One region of the Streptomyces sp. NPDC047079 genome, then DNA from elsewhere that is predicted to be linked to it. Evidence: riboswitches for the same ligand, from Rfam matches in the RefSeq annotation. Region 1 holds a riboswitch; each other region holds the start of a gene.

The links. A riboswitch is a leader RNA that binds a small molecule or an ion and turns the genes downstream of it on or off. The one in region 1 is predicted to bind cyclic di-AMP.
Region 2: another riboswitch for cyclic di-AMP. It lies ahead of ABZ823_RS04660 (transglycosylase SLT domain-containing protein); the one in region 1 lies ahead of ABZ823_RS13980 (M23 family metallopeptidase).
Region 3: another riboswitch for cyclic di-AMP. It lies ahead of ABZ823_RS03895 (NlpC/P60 family protein); the one in region 1 lies ahead of ABZ823_RS13980 (M23 family metallopeptidase).

What each region holds. Positions count from the first base shown of each region.
Region 1 covers NZ_JBEYUZ010000008.1:142,950-149,223, reverse strand. Annotated here, with positions in the region: gene ABZ823_RS13990 (pitrilysin family protein) at 248-1,627, shown strand; gene ABZ823_RS13985 (pitrilysin family protein) at 1,624-3,012, shown strand; cyclic di-AMP (ydaO/yuaA leader) riboswitch at 3,236-3,418, shown strand; gene ABZ823_RS13980 (M23 family metallopeptidase) at 3,431-4,183, shown strand; gene ABZ823_RS13975 (GntR family transcriptional regulator) at 4,383-5,078, shown strand; gene ABZ823_RS13970 (HPr family phosphocarrier protein) at 5,353-5,634, opposite strand; gene ABZ823_RS13965 (GNAT family N-acetyltransferase) at 5,809-6,274, shown strand, end outside.
Region 2 covers NZ_JBEYUZ010000002.1:457,193-463,466, forward strand. Annotated here, with positions in the region: gene ABZ823_RS04650 (DUF2092 domain-containing protein) at 1-1,210, opposite strand, end outside; gene ABZ823_RS04655 (polyprenyl synthetase family protein) at 1,665-2,675, opposite strand; cyclic di-AMP (ydaO/yuaA leader) riboswitch at 3,433-3,631, shown strand; gene ABZ823_RS04660 (transglycosylase SLT domain-containing protein) at 3,636-4,160, shown strand; gene ABZ823_RS04665 (HAD family hydrolase) at 4,157-5,011, opposite strand; gene ABZ823_RS04670 (FAD-dependent oxidoreductase) at 5,397-6,274, opposite strand, start outside.
Region 3 covers NZ_JBEYUZ010000002.1:302,421-308,694, forward strand. Annotated here, with positions in the region: gene ABZ823_RS03885 (M23 family metallopeptidase) at 1-1,186, shown strand, start outside; gene pcrA (DNA helicase PcrA) at 1,284-3,800, opposite strand; cyclic di-AMP (ydaO/yuaA leader) riboswitch at 4,048-4,215, shown strand; gene ABZ823_RS03895 (NlpC/P60 family protein) at 4,224-5,429, shown strand; gene ABZ823_RS03900 (hypothetical protein) at 5,534-6,274, shown strand, end outside.

The sequences.
Region 1 (6,274 bases):
CGACCATTGTGGACCGCCGCACCGACAACGCGGACCAGGACCCGTCCCCTAGGGGCCCCGGCCCGGCACCGGCGTGCCCCCGCGCCGTCAACGCCGTACGCTGTCCACCACCCCCCGTAATCACGGTCTCGCTCTGGGCGTACGCAGCCCGGGAACTTGGCCACTTGTCCGCACGCTTGCATACAGTGACAGGACCGGCAGGAAACCGCGGGTTTCCGCGACAGCTTCCGCGATCGAAGGGACGTACATGCCCATGGGTCACACGGCCACAGCCGAGGCAGGCTCCGGGGGCCTGACAGCGACCGAGCACCGCCTGGCCAACGGCTTGCGCGTGGTGCTCTCCGAGGACCACCTGACCCCGGTCGCGGCGGTGTGCCTCTGGTACGACGTCGGCTCACGTCACGAGGTGGAGGGCCGCACCGGCCTCGCCCACCTCTTCGAGCACCTGATGTTCCAGGGGTCGGGGCAGGTGAAGGGCAACGGCCACTTCGAACTGGTGCAGGGCGCCGGCGGATCACTGAACGGCACGACCAGCTTCGAGCGCACCAACTACTTCGAGACCATGCCGGCCCACCAGTTGGAGCTCGCCCTCTGGCTGGAGGCCGACCGCATGGGCTCGCTGCTCGCCGCCCTCGACGACGAGTCGATGGAGAACCAGCGGGACGTCGTGAAGAACGAGCGCCGCCAGCGCTACGACAACGTCCCGTACGGCACCGCCTTCGAGAAGCTCACCGCGCTCGCCTACCCGGAGGGCCACCCCTACCACCACACGCCCATCGGCTCGATGGCGGACCTGGACGCGGCCACCCTGGAGGACGCGCGCGCCTTCTTCCGCACGTACTACGCGCCCAACAACGCGGTCCTGTCCGTCGTCGGCGACATCGACCCGCAGCAGACCCTCGCCTGGATCGAGAGGTACTTCGGGTCCATCCCGTCCCACGACGGCAAGCCCGACCCGCGCGACGGCTCGCTGCCCGACATCATCGGCGGGCAGCTGCGCGAGGTCGTCGAGGAGGAGGTCCCGGCGCGTGCCCTCATGGGCGCCTACCGGCTGCCGCACGACGGCACGCGCGCGTGTGACGCGGCGGATCTGGCCCTCACCATCCTCGGCGGCGGCGAGTCCTCCCGTCTCTACAACCGGCTCGTGCGGCGCGACCGCACCGCCGTCGCCGCCGGCTTCGGCCTGCTCCGGCTCGCCGGGGCGCCCTCCCTGGGCTGGCTGGACGTGAAGACCTCAGGTGACGTCGAGGTGCCCGTCATCGAGGCCGCCATCGACGAGGAGCTCGCCCGGTTCGCCGAGGAGGGACCCACGGCCGAGGAAATGGAGCGTGCCCAGGCCCAGTTGGAGCGCGAGTGGCTGGACCGCCTCGGCACGGTCGCCGGCCGCGCAGACGAACTGTGCCGGTACGCCGTGCTGTTCGGCGACCCGCAGCTCGCGCTGACCGCCGTGCGACGGGTGCTCGACGTGACCGCCGAGGAGGTGCAGGAGATCGCCAAGGCCCGTCTGCGCCCCGACAACCGCGCGGTCCTCGTGTACGAGCCGGTCGCGGCCGAGGCCGAGAGCGCTCAGGCCGCCGAGACCACCGCCGCCGAAGACACGAGCAACGACGAGGAGTCGGCGAAGTGACCGAGCTCGCGACCATGGACTTCCACCCGCAGCCCCAGCCCGGCGCGGCCCGCCCCTGGGCGTTCCCCGCGCCCGAGCGCGGTGCCCTCGACAACGGCCTGACGGTGCTGCGCTGCCACCGCCCCGGCCAGCAGGTCGTCGCCGTCGAGGTGCTCCTCGACGCGCCCCTTGACGCCGAGCCGGCCAGCCTCGACGGCGTCGCCACGATCATGGCGCGTGCCTTCTCCGAGGGCACCGACAAGCACTCCGCCGAGGAGTTCGCCGCCGAGCTGGAGCGCTGCGGCGCCACCCTCGACTCGCACGCCGACCACCCCGGTGTGCGCCTGTCCCTCGAAGTGCCCGTCTCCCGCCTGTCGAAGGCACTCGGGCTGCTCGCCGACGCCCTGAGGTCGCCGGCGTTCGACGACAGCGAGGTCGAGCGCCTGGTGCGCAACCGCCTCGACGAGATCCCGCACGAGATGGCCAACCCGGCCCGCCGCGCCGCCAAGGAACTCTCCAAGGAGCTGTTCCCGGCGTCCTCGCGGATGTCGCGCCCGCGTCAGGGCACCGAGGAGACGGTCTCCAACATCGACGCTGCGGCGGTCCGCGCCTTCTACGAGCGCCATGTGCGGCCCTCCACGGCCACCGCCGTCGTGGTCGGCGACCTCACCGGCGTCGACCTCGACGAGCTCCTCGGCGAGACGCTCGGAGCCTGGACGGGGGCACCCGCCAAGCCGCGCCCCGTGCCCCCGGTGACCGCCGACGACACCGGCCGCGTGATCATCGTGGACCGCCCCGGTGCCGTCCAGACACAGCTGCTGATCGGCCGCGTCGGCGCGGACCGACACGACCGGGTGTGGCCCGCACAGGTGCTCGGTACGTACTGCCTCGGCGGCACCCTCACCTCCCGCCTGGACCGCGTCCTGCGCGAGGAGAAGGGCTACACCTACGGGGTGCGGGCGTTCGGCCAGGTGCTGCGTTCCGCGCCCGACGGCACCGGCGCCGCGATGCTGGCCATCAGCGGTTCCGTCGACACGCCGAACACCGGCCCGGCGCTCGACGACCTCTGGAAGGTGCTGCGCACCCTCGCCGCCGAGGGGCTGACGGACGCCGAGCGTGATGTCGCCGTGCAGAACCTGGTGGGTGTGGCGCCGCTGAAGTTCGAGACCGCGGCGGCCGTCGCGAGCACGCTCGCGGACCAGGTCGAGCAGCACCTGCCGGACGACTACCAGTCGACCCTGTATCAGAAGCTCGCCGACACAGGCACGGTCGAGGCCACGGCCGCCGTCGTGAACGCCTTCCCGGTGGACCGGCTGGTGACCGTTCTGGTGGGCGACGCCGCGCAGATCGAGGAGCCCGTCAAGGCGCTGGGCATCGGCGAAGTGCGCGTCGTCCGGGCCGAGTAGAGGCGCTGCCCGCGCGTCCGGAGCCGCGACGCTCAGAAGGGCCCGGGTGACGCCTTCCGTCACCCGGGCCCCCTCTCGAGGAATTTGTCCGTATTGCCATGGAGGCTGCCTCTCTGCCCTGTGGGATGCGCTACAAACCCCCTGATCGGTTTGCCGACCGAAAGAGGCTCCTTTTAGCGTCTGTCGGGCTGTCCGTCAGGCAGTGCGCCGCATCCGCGGCACCGGACAGCCATCGCCGAGTCCCCGTACGGCGCGAGCCAGGGGAGCCGGGGACCCACCCTCCTGTCGCCGCCTTCGCGGCCGGCGGGGCCCATGCAGTCCCTGGGGTGAATCGGGCGTCAGCCCGTAGGAGACCTTCCTGCTCCGAACCCGTCAGCTAACCCGGTAGGCGAGAGGGAAGGAAAGGACCAGCCACTTCATGGCGTTCACCTGCGCCACCGGGAAGCACCGCCGTCCCAGCCGCATGCGGCGTACGACCGCGAACGCCGTGGGTGTCGCGGCGCTCACCACCACCGGCGTCATCGGCACCCTGGCCGCCCCGGCCTTCGCCGCCGGGCACCCTGTCGAGGAGACGGGACTGATCCGGGCCGTCAGCCTCGGCGACTCGGTCGCGGAGAAGATCGACGCCCAGGCCGCCGCCCAGAAACAGGCCGCCGAGCAGAAGAAGGCCGCGGAGGCCGCGCGCCGGCAGGCCGCGGAGAAGGCGCGCAAGGAACGCGAGGCCAAGGAGCGCGCCGCCCGCGAGGCCGAGCGCAGGCGCCTGACCGCGTACGTGGCGCCGATCCTCCACTCCTACGTCTCCACCGGCTACAGGACCGGCGGCTCCCTGTGGTCCTCCGGCACCCACACCGGCATCGACTTCCATGCCGCCACGGGCACGCCTGTGCACGTGGTCGGCTCGGGTGCCGTCGTCGAGATCGGTTGGGGCGGCGCGTACGGCAACCAGATCGTCGTCAAGATGAACGACGGCACCTACACGCAGTACGGCCACCTGTCCTCCATCGGCGTCTCCGTGGGCCAGAGCGTCACCCCGGGAGAGCTGATCGGCCTCTCCGGGGCGACCGGCAACACAACCGGTCCGCACCTCCACTTCGAGGCGCGCACCACCCAGGAGTACGGCTCGGACATCGACCCTGTCGCCTACCTCCGATCGCACGGCGTGAACGTCTGACAGCGGGCCGCCGTGCGGCGCGCCCGTATGTGACGACCCCGGCCCATCGGCCGGGGTCGTCGTCGTTTCGGACTGCTGTCTGTCCAAAAAATATCCATGGATTTCGGCTCGCCGTCGGAAATTCAGGCGAGCTGCAATAGAGTCGGCGGGACACACGTCAACCGTCGACGTTTCACGGGTATTAAGGCGGAGGTCGGTCATGCGTATTCCGGCGCACTCGGTATGCACGGCGATCCGTGACGACATCGTCGCGGGTGTCTACGAGCGCGGCGGCCGGCTCACCGAGGAGCTCCTCGCCCGCCGCTACGGCGTCTCCCGCGTCCCCGTGCGCGAGGCCCTGCGCACCTTGGAGGCCGAGGGCTTCGTCGTCACCCGCAGGCACGCGGGCGCGTGTGTCGCGGAACCCACCGAGCAGGAGGCCGCCGACCTTCTGGAGATGCGGATGCTGCTGGAACCGCTGGGGGCAGCGCGGGCCGCCCAGCGCCGCACCGAGGCCCACCTCAAGGTGCTGCGCGGCCTGGTCAGGCTGGGCCAGGAGCGCGCCAGGAGGGGCGGCAGCGAGGATCTGCGGTCTCTGGGCGGCTGGTTCCACGAGACCTTGGCGCAGGCCTGCGGGAGCCCCGTGCTCACCTCGACACTCGCCCAGCTGCGGCACAAGATCGGCTGGATGTACGTGGTCGAGGCGCCGGTCGATCCCGTGGAGTCCTGGGCCGAGCACGGCGGAATCGTGGACGCCGTCGCGCGCGGGGACAGCGAGCGGGCGCGCGCCATCACGGCGCTGCACACCGAGCGCATGACCGTCGCGCACCGGCTGCGCTTCCCCGGCGCGGGCGACCGCGCGGAGCGTGTGAGGGCTTCGCAACACACCGTAAACGCGTCCGGTTCCCGGTATTAACACAGGCGCCGTATACAAAGAGGGGTATTCGGCGAAGCCTATTCCGGCTGCCCTGTTCCCGCGTGCCCGGTAAAACCGGCATGCGTGAATTCCGTGTGCCGCGCGTAATTTCTCGTGACGGCGCCATATTCCGCGGGCGCCGGGCCGAGGGGCAGTCACCGGAGAGGGCCCGCACGGAGGCGCCGAACACCTCAGGGCCGGTGCCCGAAGACGGCGGAAGCCGCGTCCGCCCCGAGGGCGCGACGCGGCTTCCGCAACCGTGGTGTCCGAAGGGTCAGACCGTCTCGGGAAGCTCCTCGAGCCCCTCGGCGACCAGCTTGGCCAGGCGGTCCAGCGCGGCGTCCGCGCCCTCCGCGTCGGAGGCCAGGACGACCTCCTCGCCGCCCTGGGCGCCGAGGCCGAGAACCGCCAGCATGGACGCGGCGTTGACGGGGTTGCCGCCGGCCTTGGCGATCGTCACGGGGACCCCGGAGGCCGTGGCTGCCCGGACGAAGATGGAGGCGGGGCGGGCGTGGAGGCCCTCGGCCCAGCCGACGTTGACGCGGCGCTCAGCCATGTGTTGCTGCCCTTCAGGTGTTCAGGGTTGTCTAGACCAGTTTTCCATATGATGAAGCGTTTCCGGGCCGTGCGGAAGTCCCCTCCCGTGCCGGTCCGGATGCTGGACGGTCCCCGCTCGGCTTCCCCAGCCTGCCTCGCGCCGTTGTCGGACGCGAGCCGTACTCTGGGGCCCATGCAGACCGCGTCGGATCGGCACGAGTACCCCGCCCACTGGGAAGCCGACGTGGTGCTGCGCGACGGTGGCACCGCGCGCATCAGACCCATCACCGTCGACGACGCCGAGCGCCTCGTCAGCTTCTACGAGCAGGTCTCGGACGAGTCGAAGTACTACCGCTTCTTCGCGCCGTACCCCCGCCTGTCCGCCAGGGACGTCCACCGCTTCACACACCACGACTTCGTGGACAGGGTGGGACTCGCGGCCACGGTCGGCGGCGAGTTCATCGCCACCGTACGCTATGACCGCATCGGCGCCGGCGGCATGCCCGCCTCCGCGCCGGCCGACGAGGCCGAGGTCGCCTTCCTCGTGCAGGACGCGCACCAGGGACGCGGGGTCGCGTCCGCGCTTCTCGAACACATCGCGGCGGTCGCCAGGGAGCGCGGTATCCGTCGGTTCGCCGCCGAGGTGCTGCCCGCCAACT
Region 2 (6,274 bases), on a different contig from region 1:
CGTACACCTTGCCGTCGTCCGTCATCAGGGCGTTGACCAGGCGGGTGGAGAACACCGTGCCCGAGCCGAACTTGCCCTTGACCTGGTCGCCGAGGGAGCCCAGGAAGCCGGCGACCGCGCCGTCCTTGGACGAGGCGTCCGAGGGCACGCCACCCTTGCTGCCGGTGTCGAAGACGACGACCGCGTTCCAGCCCTCACCGATGGTCCTGGGCTCGGCGCCGGGGGCCGCCTTGTCGCCTTCCTGCGCCCGCTTCTCGGCGCCCCGCGCCGACTTCTCGGTGCCTTCGGCACGCGCCTTGCCCTCGTCCTTGAGGTCGTCGCCCTGGGTGACCTTCGTGCCCTTGGGCGGCGTGAAGTCGAACGTCGACGCGGCCGGCTTGGTGAACGACACCTGGGTGAAGCCCGCGTCGACGACGGCCGCTCCACCGGACGCCGGGGTAAGGGTGAACTTCAGCGGCAGCCCGGTAGTGGCGTCGACCGCGATGCTGATGGCGCCGACCGTCGTGCCCGACTGCTTGGGCTTGATGAGCAGCTTGTAGGCGTCCCGGCCCGCGACCTGCGCGGTGCCGTCGACCGTCACCGACGTCGTCTTGTCGGCGGCCTTCAGAGCCTCCTCGGCGAAGTCCTTCGGCGTGGTCGGCACGTCCTCGGGCGCCGCCTTCGCACCCTTGTGGTCGCCCGCCCCGGTCGCGTGGTACGCCTCGTTCGACGCGCTGTCGTAGGCCCACACCTGGTCGCCGTTGCGGATGACGCTGTACTCGGCGGCCTTCTCGATCAGGGAGACCTTCTGCTTGTCCTGGCCGTCGGCGGCGACGCGCAGGGTGTGCGTGCCGGAGGCCAGCTCCAGCAGCTTGGAGGTCGGGTCCGCGGCCGAGCCCCCCTTGTCGCCCGCGCCCTGCGAGAGCGCGCCCGAAGCGAGGCTGCTCTCCAGACCGCCCAGGTTGGGCAGCCCCAGGTCCGTGCTGACCTTCACCGTGCCGGACATCTGCTGGACGTCCGACTTTGCGATCTTCTCGATGAGCTGCTGGGCGCTGATCTTCGGAAGGTCGGGGTCCCCGGATCCGGCGAACGCCGGAACGAGCCCGATGGTCGCGGCCGCCACTCCCACCACTGCGACCGGGACGACGTACCGCGCGGCCGTGCGCCGCCCGTCGCGTACGTCCTCGGCCTCGCCGGCGGGCGTGCTGCCGTCGGATTCGTACGGTGCCATGTGTGCCTTACCTCCGTCATCGGCGGCGGCCTACCGTCCCTGCCCTGGTCCACCCCTGTGCCGCCATTTTCACCCGAACTCCTGTGAGGTGGTGTTGTCCATCTGACCAAATCGGCCGGGAACAAGCGTCAGACCGCGGACCCAACTCCGCGTAATCCTGGGGTATGACATCGCGGGGCGGCGACTGCTCCGAACCCGTAGGGGTCCCTCGGGCGCTGGGCCCCCTGGGCCCTGGGCGGCGACCCACTGCGGCGCATCGGAGCCCGGCTGGACCGAGGAGCGCGGGACGCGGCCGCCGAGCGGGGCCGCCCCGGTCATGGCGGCCCCGGTGGTGATGAGGGCGGTGCGGCGCTTCGCGAACGTGGCATCCGTCCGCGTGATCGCCAACCGTGTGGCGCGGGCCACAGTCACGGACAGCCCTCGGTGATCGAGAGCGCGGATCGAGCGAGGGGCGTCAGCCGGCCCGGTGCACCACCGCGTCGCACAGTTCCATCAGGGCCGCCTTCGCACCGCACTCCGGCAGCGGAGCCAGGCCCGAGCGGGCGTCCTCCACATACCGGACCGTGTCGCGGCGCGCCTGCTCCAGGGCCGGGTGAGCGCGCAGGCGGGCGAGGGCCTCGGCATGCCGGGCGTCGTCCGTGAGATCGGAGCCGAGGAGCTCGCACAGGGCGATGTCCTCGGGCAGCCCCATGCGCTCCGCGCGCTCACGCAGGCGCAGGATCGGGAGGGTGGGGATGCCCTCGCGCAGGTCCGTCCCGGGCGTCTTCCCGGACTCGTGCGAGTCCGACGCGATGTCCAGGACGTCGTCGGCCAGCTGGAACGCCACGCCCAGCCGCTCGCCGTACTGCGTGAGCACGTCCACGACCGTCTCGTCGGCACCCGACATCATCGCCCCGAAGCGGCACGCCACCGCCACCAGCGAGCCGGTCTTGCCGCCGAGGACGTCGAGGTAGTGCTCGACCGGGTCACGGCCGTCCCGGGGGCCCGCCGTCTCCAGGATCTGGCCCGTGACCAGGCGCTCGAACGCCTCCGCCTGGATCCGGACCGCCTCCGGGCCGAGATCGGCCAGGATGTGCGAGGCCCTCGCGAACAGGAAGTCACCCGTGAGGACCGCGACCGAGTTGCCCCAGCGGGTGTTCGCGCTGTCCACCCCGCGCCGCACCTCGGCCTCGTCCATCACGTCGTCGTGGTACAGCGTGGCGAGGTGGGTCAGCTCCACGACCACGGCCGAGGGCACGACTCCGGGCGCGTACGGGTCGCCGAACTGCGCCGCGAGCATCACAAGCAGCGGCCGGAACCGCTTCCCGCCCGCACGCACCAGGTGCTGCGCGGCCTCTGTGATGAAGGGCACCTCACTCTTGGTGGCCTCGAGCAGCCCCTCCTCGACAGCGGCCAATCCGGCCTGGACATCGACCTCCAGAGCCTGCTCCCGCACGCTCAGCCCGAACGGCCCGACGACGGTCACGTGGGGTCTCCTGTCTGCTGACGTCTGCTGACGATCACACGGTCGGTCTCAAGGACGGCCACTTGCTCGATGGCGTCGCCCGTCGACGCGCTCATCGAGTTGTCGATCTGTCGTCGCCATCACTCAAGTCAGCGTATCCGGTCACGTTTCGATCACCACGAGCGCCCACTGTTCCAGGCCGGGCGGTATCGGATCACGAACGGAATGTGCCTGATCATCTGATAGGAACAGATATTCCCCCACATACCCGACAATCACCCCTCACGCCGGAACCGACCTCCTTACGCCCGGGCACCCCCCGCCCTCCCCTGCGGACGTCACCCCCGTTCCCTCTACGGCTGCCCGCCCCCGCGCGCCGCATACACCGGCCAGGCATTCGAGTCGGCCTCGCGGCCACGCCCACCCCCCTCGCCCGGGAACCTCCTTGCCGGGCAACGGAGTCAAGTCCGGACGAAGGGCACTCACCCACCCGAAACGCTCCACTCAAGACACACGACATGTGACCGTTTTACCCCAATAAACCCCCTATGTAATTAACCATCGATGACGACCGCGAAGACCAGAGTGAAATAGCTCACGTCCGCGGCAGACGGGGCATTAAGGGCGTGTCACCAACTACCCCTTTGCGAATGGCAACTTGAACTCCGCTCGACAAACTGGATCACCGACCTTATTCCCCCATTTCAAGGTCAATTCGGAAGGAGTGTGACTTGCAAGCTTGTTCCGGACATGTGCTCTCGCATACCTTCCCCTCGATCCGAGCGGAACGCCGAATCCTGCCGCCGCTCGGGAGCCCATCGACCACGACGGCAGGAGCGGGGGACCCAGGTAGGCCGCCGATCCGGACACCCGCCGGAACGGCTAGGGGTGAAGCCGTGCCCTCGACATCGAGGACACGGCCGGGCACCTCCCCGCCCGAACCCGACAGCTCACCTCGCAGGCGCCGGAGAGGAATGCGACATGCCCGCTTTCGCCCTGCCCGCACGCCGACGGGACCGCGGCTCCAAGGCCGCCCGTATCACCCGTGCCCTCGCACTCGCGGGGTCGGGTGCCGCCGTTCTCGCCCTGCCGGTCATGGGAGCGACCAGCGCTTCCGCCGCGACCGGTAAGCCGGCGACGGCCACCGTGACCGCCACGACCACCGCCAAGGCCGTGACGACCCGCGGCACCACCCTGGACAGCTGGATCCGTCAGTCGCTGGAGGTCATGGCCCAGCACGGCATCCCCGGTACGTACAACGGCATCTACCGCAACGTGATGCGCGAGTCGTCCGGCAACCCCAAGGCGATCAACCTGTGGGACTCGAACGCCCGTAAGGGCATCCCGTCGAAGGGTCTGCTCCAGATCATCGACCCGACCTTCGCCGCGTACCACGTGCCCGGCACGGCGTTCGACCCGTACGACCCGGTGGCGAACATCACGGCCGCGTGCAACTACGCCGCCCACCGGTACGGCTCGATCGACAACGTCAACAGCGCGTACTAATAGCCGACGGACCGCCGGCCGGCGCTGTCGGCCGGCCTCCGGTGGCCCCCGAGGAGTCGTTCGAGCACGACGGCGATGCCGTCGTGCTCGTTCGACATGGTGACCTCGTCCGCCACGGCCTTGAGTTCGGGGTGGGCGTTGGCCATGGCCACCCCATGCGCGGCCCAGTCGAACATCGGGATGTCATTGGGCATGTCACCGAAGGCGATGGTCTCCGACGGCCCCAGGCCCAGATGGGCGGCGGCCAGTGCGAGCCCCGTCGCCTTGGTGATGCCGCACGGCTGGAGTTCGACGGTGCCGGGCCCGGACATGGTGACCGTCGCGAGGGAACCGACGGACGCGCGGGCCGCCGACGCCAACTCGTCGTCCGACAGGGCGTGATGGCGCAGCAACACCTTGCTGATCGGCTCGCACCACAGGTCGTCCCGCCGCTCGACCCGCACCGCCGGCAGGGTGGGGTGCGGCATCCGGTAGCCGGGTTCGATGAGCGTGAGGCCGTCCACCCCGTCCTGGTCGACGGCCGCGTACACCTGCCCCACCTCGGCCTCGATCTTGCCGAGTGCGGTCTCGGCCAACTCCCGGTCCAGGGTGACGGAGAAGAGGAGCCGGTTCGCGCCGGCGTCGTACACCTGCGCGCCCTGCCCGCACACCGCGAGCCCCCTACTTCCGAGGTCGTCGAGCAACGGCCGCACCCTGGGCGCCGGGCGCCCCGTCACGACGAGGTGCTGTGCGCCTGCCGCCGAGGCGCGCGCCAGGGCGGCCCTTGACCGGTCGGAGAGCGTGTCGTCGTCACGCAACAGCGTTCCGTCCAGGTCAGTGGCGATGAGTGAATATGCGAGGGGTGCGGCCATGATCAGAGAATACGGATGGAACGCCCCGGCGACTCGGCGCGAACCGGACGACGTCCGGTATCCCGCGCCCACCGAACTCCCGTATGACAGAACCCGAGTTGCCGCGCGCTTCCCGAAACACGCAGGCGTACGGCCCCGTCACGCAGGTCCCCGGCATGACGGCGTACGGCCACGCCCCGACGAACCTGCCCCTCCCCACGACCCGGCCCCAGGCCCCCAGGGCCCCTGGGGCGCGACGGCGCCGCGCCCCCTCCGTGCCCCGTGACCTCGCGCGACGCGACCTCGCGTCCCGCGAACGCGTGCCCCGCGAACTCGTGCTGTGTGTCCTCGTGCCCGTGATCGCCTGACCCGTGACCCCCGGCCGGAGGACCTGGCCCCGCCGTCCTCAGCCGTGTGCCGCCGCCAGATGCTTCGCCAGCCTGGGTGAGGCGAACTCCGTGCCGCACACGAAGCGCATCACCGGGCCGTACGAGGCCGCCGCGGGCAGGCCCGTGAAGTACAGGCCCGGCACGGAGGACACATAACCCGCGCCGAGCCTCGGAGTGCCCCGGCTCACCGCCAGTTCCGTCCGCAGCTCGTGGCCCAGGAAGTCCATCGCCGCGATGTCCACGCGGTACCCGGTGGCGGCGATCACATGGTCCGCGGTGAGTTCCTCCGTGCCACCCGTGTGCGTCCGGACCGTGAGGACGGGGCTGCCGCCCGCCGCGGACGCGCCGACCACGGCGACGACATCGCGCACCTGCACCTTGCTCAGGAAGCGCTCGCGCAGCCACCACGCGCCGAGCGGACCGAGAACCCGGCGGACCAGGTAGTGACGGGTCTGGGCCGGGAGGAGCCGGTACGGGTGCGGATAGTAGCTGAGCGCCCACAGGGACCAGGCCCGTCCGAAGGGCGATTCGGGGCGGAACCTCGGCTGGTCCCACGGGGGCGCGCCGAAGGCCACCTTGCCCTGGCCGCGTGAGATCACCCGCACCCGCGCGCCCGCCTCGGCCGCGAGCACCGCCGTCTCCAGCGCGGACTGCCCCGCGCCGATGACCAGCAGCTCCTTGCCGGAGAAACGGGTCAGGTCATGGTGCTGGGAGCTGTGGGAGACCGGCCCCGTGGGGGTGGGGCCGTCCGTCGCGGCGGCGGCCAGTTCCGGCGGGACGTGGGCGAGGCCCGACAGGCCGGTGGCCACCACGACCGCCCGCGCCGCGAACTGCTCGCCGGAGTCCAGCTTCAGTTCGAAGCCGCCGCCCTTACGGCGGTCCACGGAGACGACCC
Region 3 (6,274 bases), on a different contig from region 1:
GCAGGCCGGACCCCCCGATGCCACGGGCCAGCGGGACGCACACGCCTGGCTCGAGGCGGGCCAGGCCACCGACCGGACCCAGCAGTGGCACTGGGGCACCCAGGGTTTCGACACGGGAACGTACGACGCCACCCAGTGGAACTCGGGCGGCACCGCCGAGCACGAGGCGCACGACCCGCAGACAGCGACCACGGCGACGGAACCCTTCGGGGGAGCCGAGTCCTTCAGCGGAGCCGAGTCCTTCGACCCGTCGGGGACGCACGTCTTCGACACCGCTGAGGGCCTCGACCAGCAGGCCACCGCCGCTTTCGAACAACTCCCGTACGAGCACCACGACCTGGACGTCGGCGAATTTCCACCGGCTGAGCCGTCCGGCGACGCGCCCCTGCTCGACGACCAGGAGGAGATCGCTCCTGTACCGGCCCCGCGCGCCGCGTCCCGCGCGGCCGGCCGGTCCCGGCGCCGTTCCCCGGCGAAGCGCTCCGCGCTCCTGACGGTGGCCGTGCCGTCGGCATGCGTGATGGGGGTCGCCGGGATCGCCGCCGCGACGGTCGGCGCGGGCAGCGGCGAGGGCAAGGAGACGACGGCGAGTGCGTCCGAGGCGACGCCGGTGAAGCCGTCCGCCGCGAACAACAAGCTGGACTCCCAGCTCGAGAGCCTCTCCGCGGGCGCGAACGACTTCGCCGACCGGGCGAGCCGTACGCAGGAACGTATCGACCTCAAGGCCCAGCAGGTGGCCGAGAAGAAGAAGGCGGCGGCGGAGGCGGCCCTCAAGGAGCGGCTGCGCCCGAAGTTCGTGCTCCCGGTCCTGCAGAGGGGGCTCAGCGCCTACTTCGGCCAGGCCGGGGTCAACTGGATGTCGGTGCACACCGGAATCGACTTCCCCGTCTCCTACGGCACCACGGTCATGGCCGCGACCGACGGCACGGTCCGCACCCAGTGGAACAGCGCCTACGGCAACATGATGATCGTGACCGCCAAGGACGGCACGGAGACGTGGTACTGCCACCTCTCCAGCTACCGGGTCCCGTCCGGGACGATCGTGAAGGCCGGCCAGCCGATCGCGTACTCCGGCAACTCGGGCAACTCCACCGGCCCTCACCTGCACTTCGAGGTGCGGCCGAGCGGGGGCGCCGCGATAGACCCGCTGCCCTGGCTGCGCAGCCACGGACTGGACCCCACCTGATCGTCCCGCCTGATCGACCCACATGATCGGCCCGCCGGTAAGCCCCCGCCCTTCGACGGGGGCTCGGCCGTTTCGCTCTACGGCTTGGCCGCCGGCTCTACAGCTTCTCCACCGGCGCGTACCGCAGCAGCAGCCGCTTCGGCTTCGTGTCGCCGAAGTCGATCGTCGCCTCCGCGTTCGCGCCCGTGCCCTTCACACCGACCACCGTGCCCAGTCCGAACTGGTCGTGCGTGACGCGGTCGCCGACCGCAAGGGAGACCACCGGCCTCTCCGCCGCACCGCCCCGGCGCGTGGCGAAACCGGACGCGCCCGCGGCCGAGGACCGCGACCGGGACGACGACAGCGACGACGACAGGGAGGCCGCCACTCCCGAGACCGGCCCCGAGGAGACGGGAGCGGAGGACGAGCCCGTCCGCTTCCACTCCACATGCTGGTCCGGGATCTCCTCCAGGAAGCGGGAGGGCGGGTTGTAGGAGGGCTGGCCCCAGGCGCTGCGCATGGCGGACCGGGTGAGGTAGAGCCGCTCCCGGGCGCGGGTGATGCCGACGTACGCCAGGCGGCGCTCCTCCTCCAGTTCCTTGGTCTGGCCGAGCGCGCGCATGTGCGGGAAGACGCCGTCCTCCATGCCGGTCAGGAAGACCACCGGGAACTCCAGGCCCTTCGCGGTGTGGAGGGTCATCAGCGTGATGACGCCGTCGCCCTCGTCCTCGTCGGGGATCTGGTCGGAGTCCGCGACCAGGGCGACCTGCTCCAGGAAGTCGGCCAGCGTGCCTCCCGGGCCGGCGGCCCCCGAGGTCGCTTCGCCGCGCTCCTGCTCGAACTCCAGGGCGACGGCGGCGAGTTCCTGGAGGTTCTCGATGCGGGTCTCGTCCTGGGGGTCGGTCGAGGCCTGGAGTTCGGCCAGATAGCCGGTGCGTTCCAGGACGGCTTCCAGGACCGTGGCCGGACCCGCGCCCGACTCCACGACGGTCCGCAGATCCTCCATCAGCGCGTTGAACCGCTTGACCGCGTTCGTCGAGCGAGCCGCCATGCCGTACGCCTCGTCCACGCGGCTCAGTGCCTGCGGGAAGCTGATCTTCTCCCGCTGCGCCAAGGCGTCGATCATCGCCTCGGCGCGCTCACCGATGCCCCGTTTCGGCACATTCAGGATGCGCCGAAGCGGAACAGAGTCCTCCGGGTTCGCCAGCACCCGCAGGTACGCCAGGACGTCCCGGACCTCCTTGCGCTCGTAGAAGCGGACACCGCCGACGACCTTGTAGGGCAGGCCGACGCGGATGAAGACCTCTTCGAAGACACGGGACTGGGCGTTGGTGCGGTAGAAGACGGCGACGTCTCCCGTCTTGGCCTCGCCCCGGTCGGTGAGGCGGTCTATCTCCTCGGCGACGAACTGCGCCTCGTCGTGCTCGGTGTCGGCGACGTAGCCGGTGATCCGCGCGCCCGCGCCCGCGTTGGTCCACAGGTTCTTGGGGCGGCGCGACTCGTTGCGCTCGATGACCGCGTTCGCGGCGCTCAGGATCGTCTGCGTGGAGCGGTAGTTCTGCTCCAGGAGGATCGTGGTGGCGTCCGGGTAGTCCTCCTCGAACTGGAGGATGTTGCGGATGGTGGCACCGCGGAAGGCGTAGATCGACTGATCGGCGTCACCGACGACGCACAGCTCGGCGGGCTGGAGGTCGTCCTCGCCGGGCGGCACGTCCACGGGGTGCTCGGAGGTGCCGACCAGCTCGCGGACCAGCGCGTACTGGGCGTGGTTGGTGTCCTGGTACTCGTCGACGAGGACGTGGCGGAAACGGCGGCGGTAGTGCTCGGCGACGTCCGGGAAGGCGCGCAGCAGGTTGACCGTCGTCATGATCAGGTCGTCGAAGTCGAGCGCGTTCGCCTCGCGGAGCCTCGACTGGTAGAGCGCGTACGCCTGGGCGAGGGTCTTCTCGAAGCCGTCGGCGGCCTGGGCGGCGAAGTCCTCCTCGTCGATCAGCTCGTTCTTCAGGTTGGAGATCTTGGCGCTGAACGACTTGGGCGGGAACCGCTTGGGATCGAGGTCCAGGTCGCGGCAGACGAGCGCCATCAGACGCTTGCTGTCGGCGGCGTCGTAGATCGAGAAGGACGAGGTGAAGCCGAGCTTCTTGCTCTCACGGCGCAGGATGCGGACGCACGCGCTGTGGAAGGTCATCACCCACATCGCGTTCGCGCGCGGGCCGACGAGCTGCTCGACGCGCTCCTTCATCTCGCCCGCGGCCTTGTTGGTGAAGGTGATCGCGAGGATCTGCCCGGGATGCACGCCCCGCTCGGCCAGCAGATAGGCGATGCGGTGAGTGAGCACACGGGTCTTGCCGGATCCGGCACCGGCGACGATGAGCAGGGGGGAGCCGGCGTGCACGACCGCCGCGCGCTGGTTCTCGTTCAACCCCTCGAGCAGTGCCCTCGGGTCGAGGGCGGGGCGGGGCGCGCCGTCGCGGTAGTACGCGTCCCGGGCCGGAGGCAGGTCGAACCGCCCGCCGAACAGATCGTCCGGAACGGGCTCCGGAGCGTGATCGTCCTCGGGCGGTGGGGGCGCCTCCTCATGGGCCGGGGTGGCCTTGAGGTCCGCCAGGAAACTGTCGTCAAAGAGGCTGCTCATCGCTCTCCGAGTCTAGGGCGCCCCGCCGACAACCGGCCGCCGTCCCGAAAACTCGACCCCCGGACGTGGACAGCAGGCGTCACCGTCCGGACCCGTCGGTTCACGGTCCGCGCTCGACGACGGTCCGGAAAACCAAGGTCACAAAAACGTATCGGACAAATCTCGCCTCAACCTTCACAGGCGCCACATGAGTTGGCTACCGTGCCGGGCGGGCCGTACGACCCTCACCGGCGAAGGTCGCCGGGCCGCGCGGCCTCCGCCGAGTCCGGTGCGCCCCGTGGCAGCCGGAGCCGGGGACCCACCCGACCTGGGGTGAATCGGCCGACCGCCCTGTGGGCGCGGCCGTAGGGCACACCTTCCGGAACCACCCGCCCGAACCCGACAGCTAACCCGGTAGGCGGAGTACGGAAGGAGACGCCTTTCATGGCGGCGCACCGAAAGTCCCGCCCCTCGGGCCCACGCTTCGCGGGCATACGGACCCCCGCTCTCGCGACGGCGGCCCTCACGTCCGTGGCACTGCTCTCCCAGACGGCCCACGCCGCGCCCTCCGCCGACGACAGACCCAGCGTCGAGGAGGTCGAGAAGAAGGTCGACGACCTCTACCGCCAGGCGGAGTCGGCCACCGACAGGTACAACGCGGCCAAGGAGAGGACGGCCAGGCAGCGCAGGACCGTCGACACGCTCCTCGACGGCGTCGCCCGGCGCACCCAGGAGCTCAACGAGGCGCGCGACAAGCTGGGTTCGTTCGCCGCCGCGCAGTACCGGACCGGGACCGAGGCCCCCGACACGGCCACCTTCCTGCTGGCCGACAACCCCCAGGACTACTTCGACCAGACGCAGCTGATGAGCCGGCTCACCGGCCGTCAGAAGGAAGCGGTCGACCAGTACGTGACCGACCAGGCCGCGACGATGAAGAAGCGGCAGGAGGCCACCGACAGCCTCCGGACGCTCACCGAGTCGCAGGCGACACTGAGGTCGGCCAAGACGGACGTCCAGAAGAAGCTCGCCGCCGCACGGCAGTTGCTGTCCGAGCTGACCGCCCAGGAGAAGGCACGGCTCGCCGCGCTCGAGAAGCGGAAGCAGGAGGAGGCCCGGCGCCAGGCGGAGGCGCTGGCACGGCAGCAGGCGGACCGGCAGCGGGAACAGTCGTCGTCGAGCACGACGACCGGCTCCTCAGGGGCGTCCGCAACGCACTCCTCCTCGGGATCCTCCGCAACGGGCTCTTCCTCTGGCACTGCCGCGGGGTCCTCCGTTGTGGACTCCTCGTACGCGACGAAGGCCGCGAAGGCCCTCGCCTTCGCCCGCGCGCAGATCGGCAAGCCGTACGTGTGGGGCGCGACGGGCCCCGGGTCCTACGACTGCTCGGGCCTGACCCAGGCCGCGTGGAAGACCGCCGGGCTGACGCTCCCCCGCACCACATACGACCAGGTGAACGCCGGCGCGATGGTGCCGCTCGCCGAGGCGCAGCCAGGTGACCTGGTCTTCTTCTACGACGACGTCAGCCACGTCGGCGTCTACATCGGCAACGGCATGATGATCCACGCCCCGAAGCCGGGCGCCTACGTGCGCGAGGAGTCGATCTACTACGGCGGCGCGTCGATCATCCACAGCGTGGTGCGGCCTGCCTGACACCGACGGCTCAAGGTTCCGGTACGCGCGCGTGGGGTTGTTTTCTGGCTTCACGCGCGCGTGCCCCGTACGCAAGCCGTGCGCGCGTCCCTAGCATCGGGCGCATGTCTGGCACCTCCGCGCTCCGCACCTGGTGGGCACAGCGTCCGCCCGCCACCGGGGCCGCCGTGTTGGCGACCGGCGCCCTGTCGGTCGGGCTGCAACAGGCCGGATACGAGCTCCTCTCCCGTATCGCCCTGGCGCTGGCGGGCGCCGCCTGGCTGGGCCTGGTGGCCGACATCGCCGTACGGCTGCCGCGAGGGCTCCCGGGGTGGCCTGTCGGCTCCCCGGCCGCGCTCACCGTGGTTCCGGCCACCGCCCTGCTGGGCACCGGGATCTCCGGCCTGTACGGGCAGCAGCTCGCCGAGGCGCTCCTCGCGCTGGCCTTCGCGCTGTGGGCGGTCCTGGTCCTCCTGGTGGTACGGAACTGGGAGCGCGGTATGTCCGGGGCCGTGTTCCTCGGATGTGTGGCGGCAGAGGGAATCGCAGTGCTCGGGGCGGTACTGGCCGCGGCCGTCCGGGTGGCCTGGCTCGCCCACGCGGGGCTGGTTTTCTTCTGGCTCGGCCTGGCGTTCTATCTGATCGGGCTGCGGTGCTTCGACCGGCGGCAGGTGGCCGCCGGCGCGGGCGACCACTGGATGGCGAGCGGTGCGCTCGCCCTCTCCGCGGTGGCCGGATCGCGGCTGATCGCCGCCGCGGGCAGCGGCCTCTACCTCTGGAACAAGGACGACAACACGGTCCTGCGGAGCGTCACCATCGCCCTCCTCGCCCTCGCCTTCGTCTGGTACTGCGTGCTGGCGGCGGCC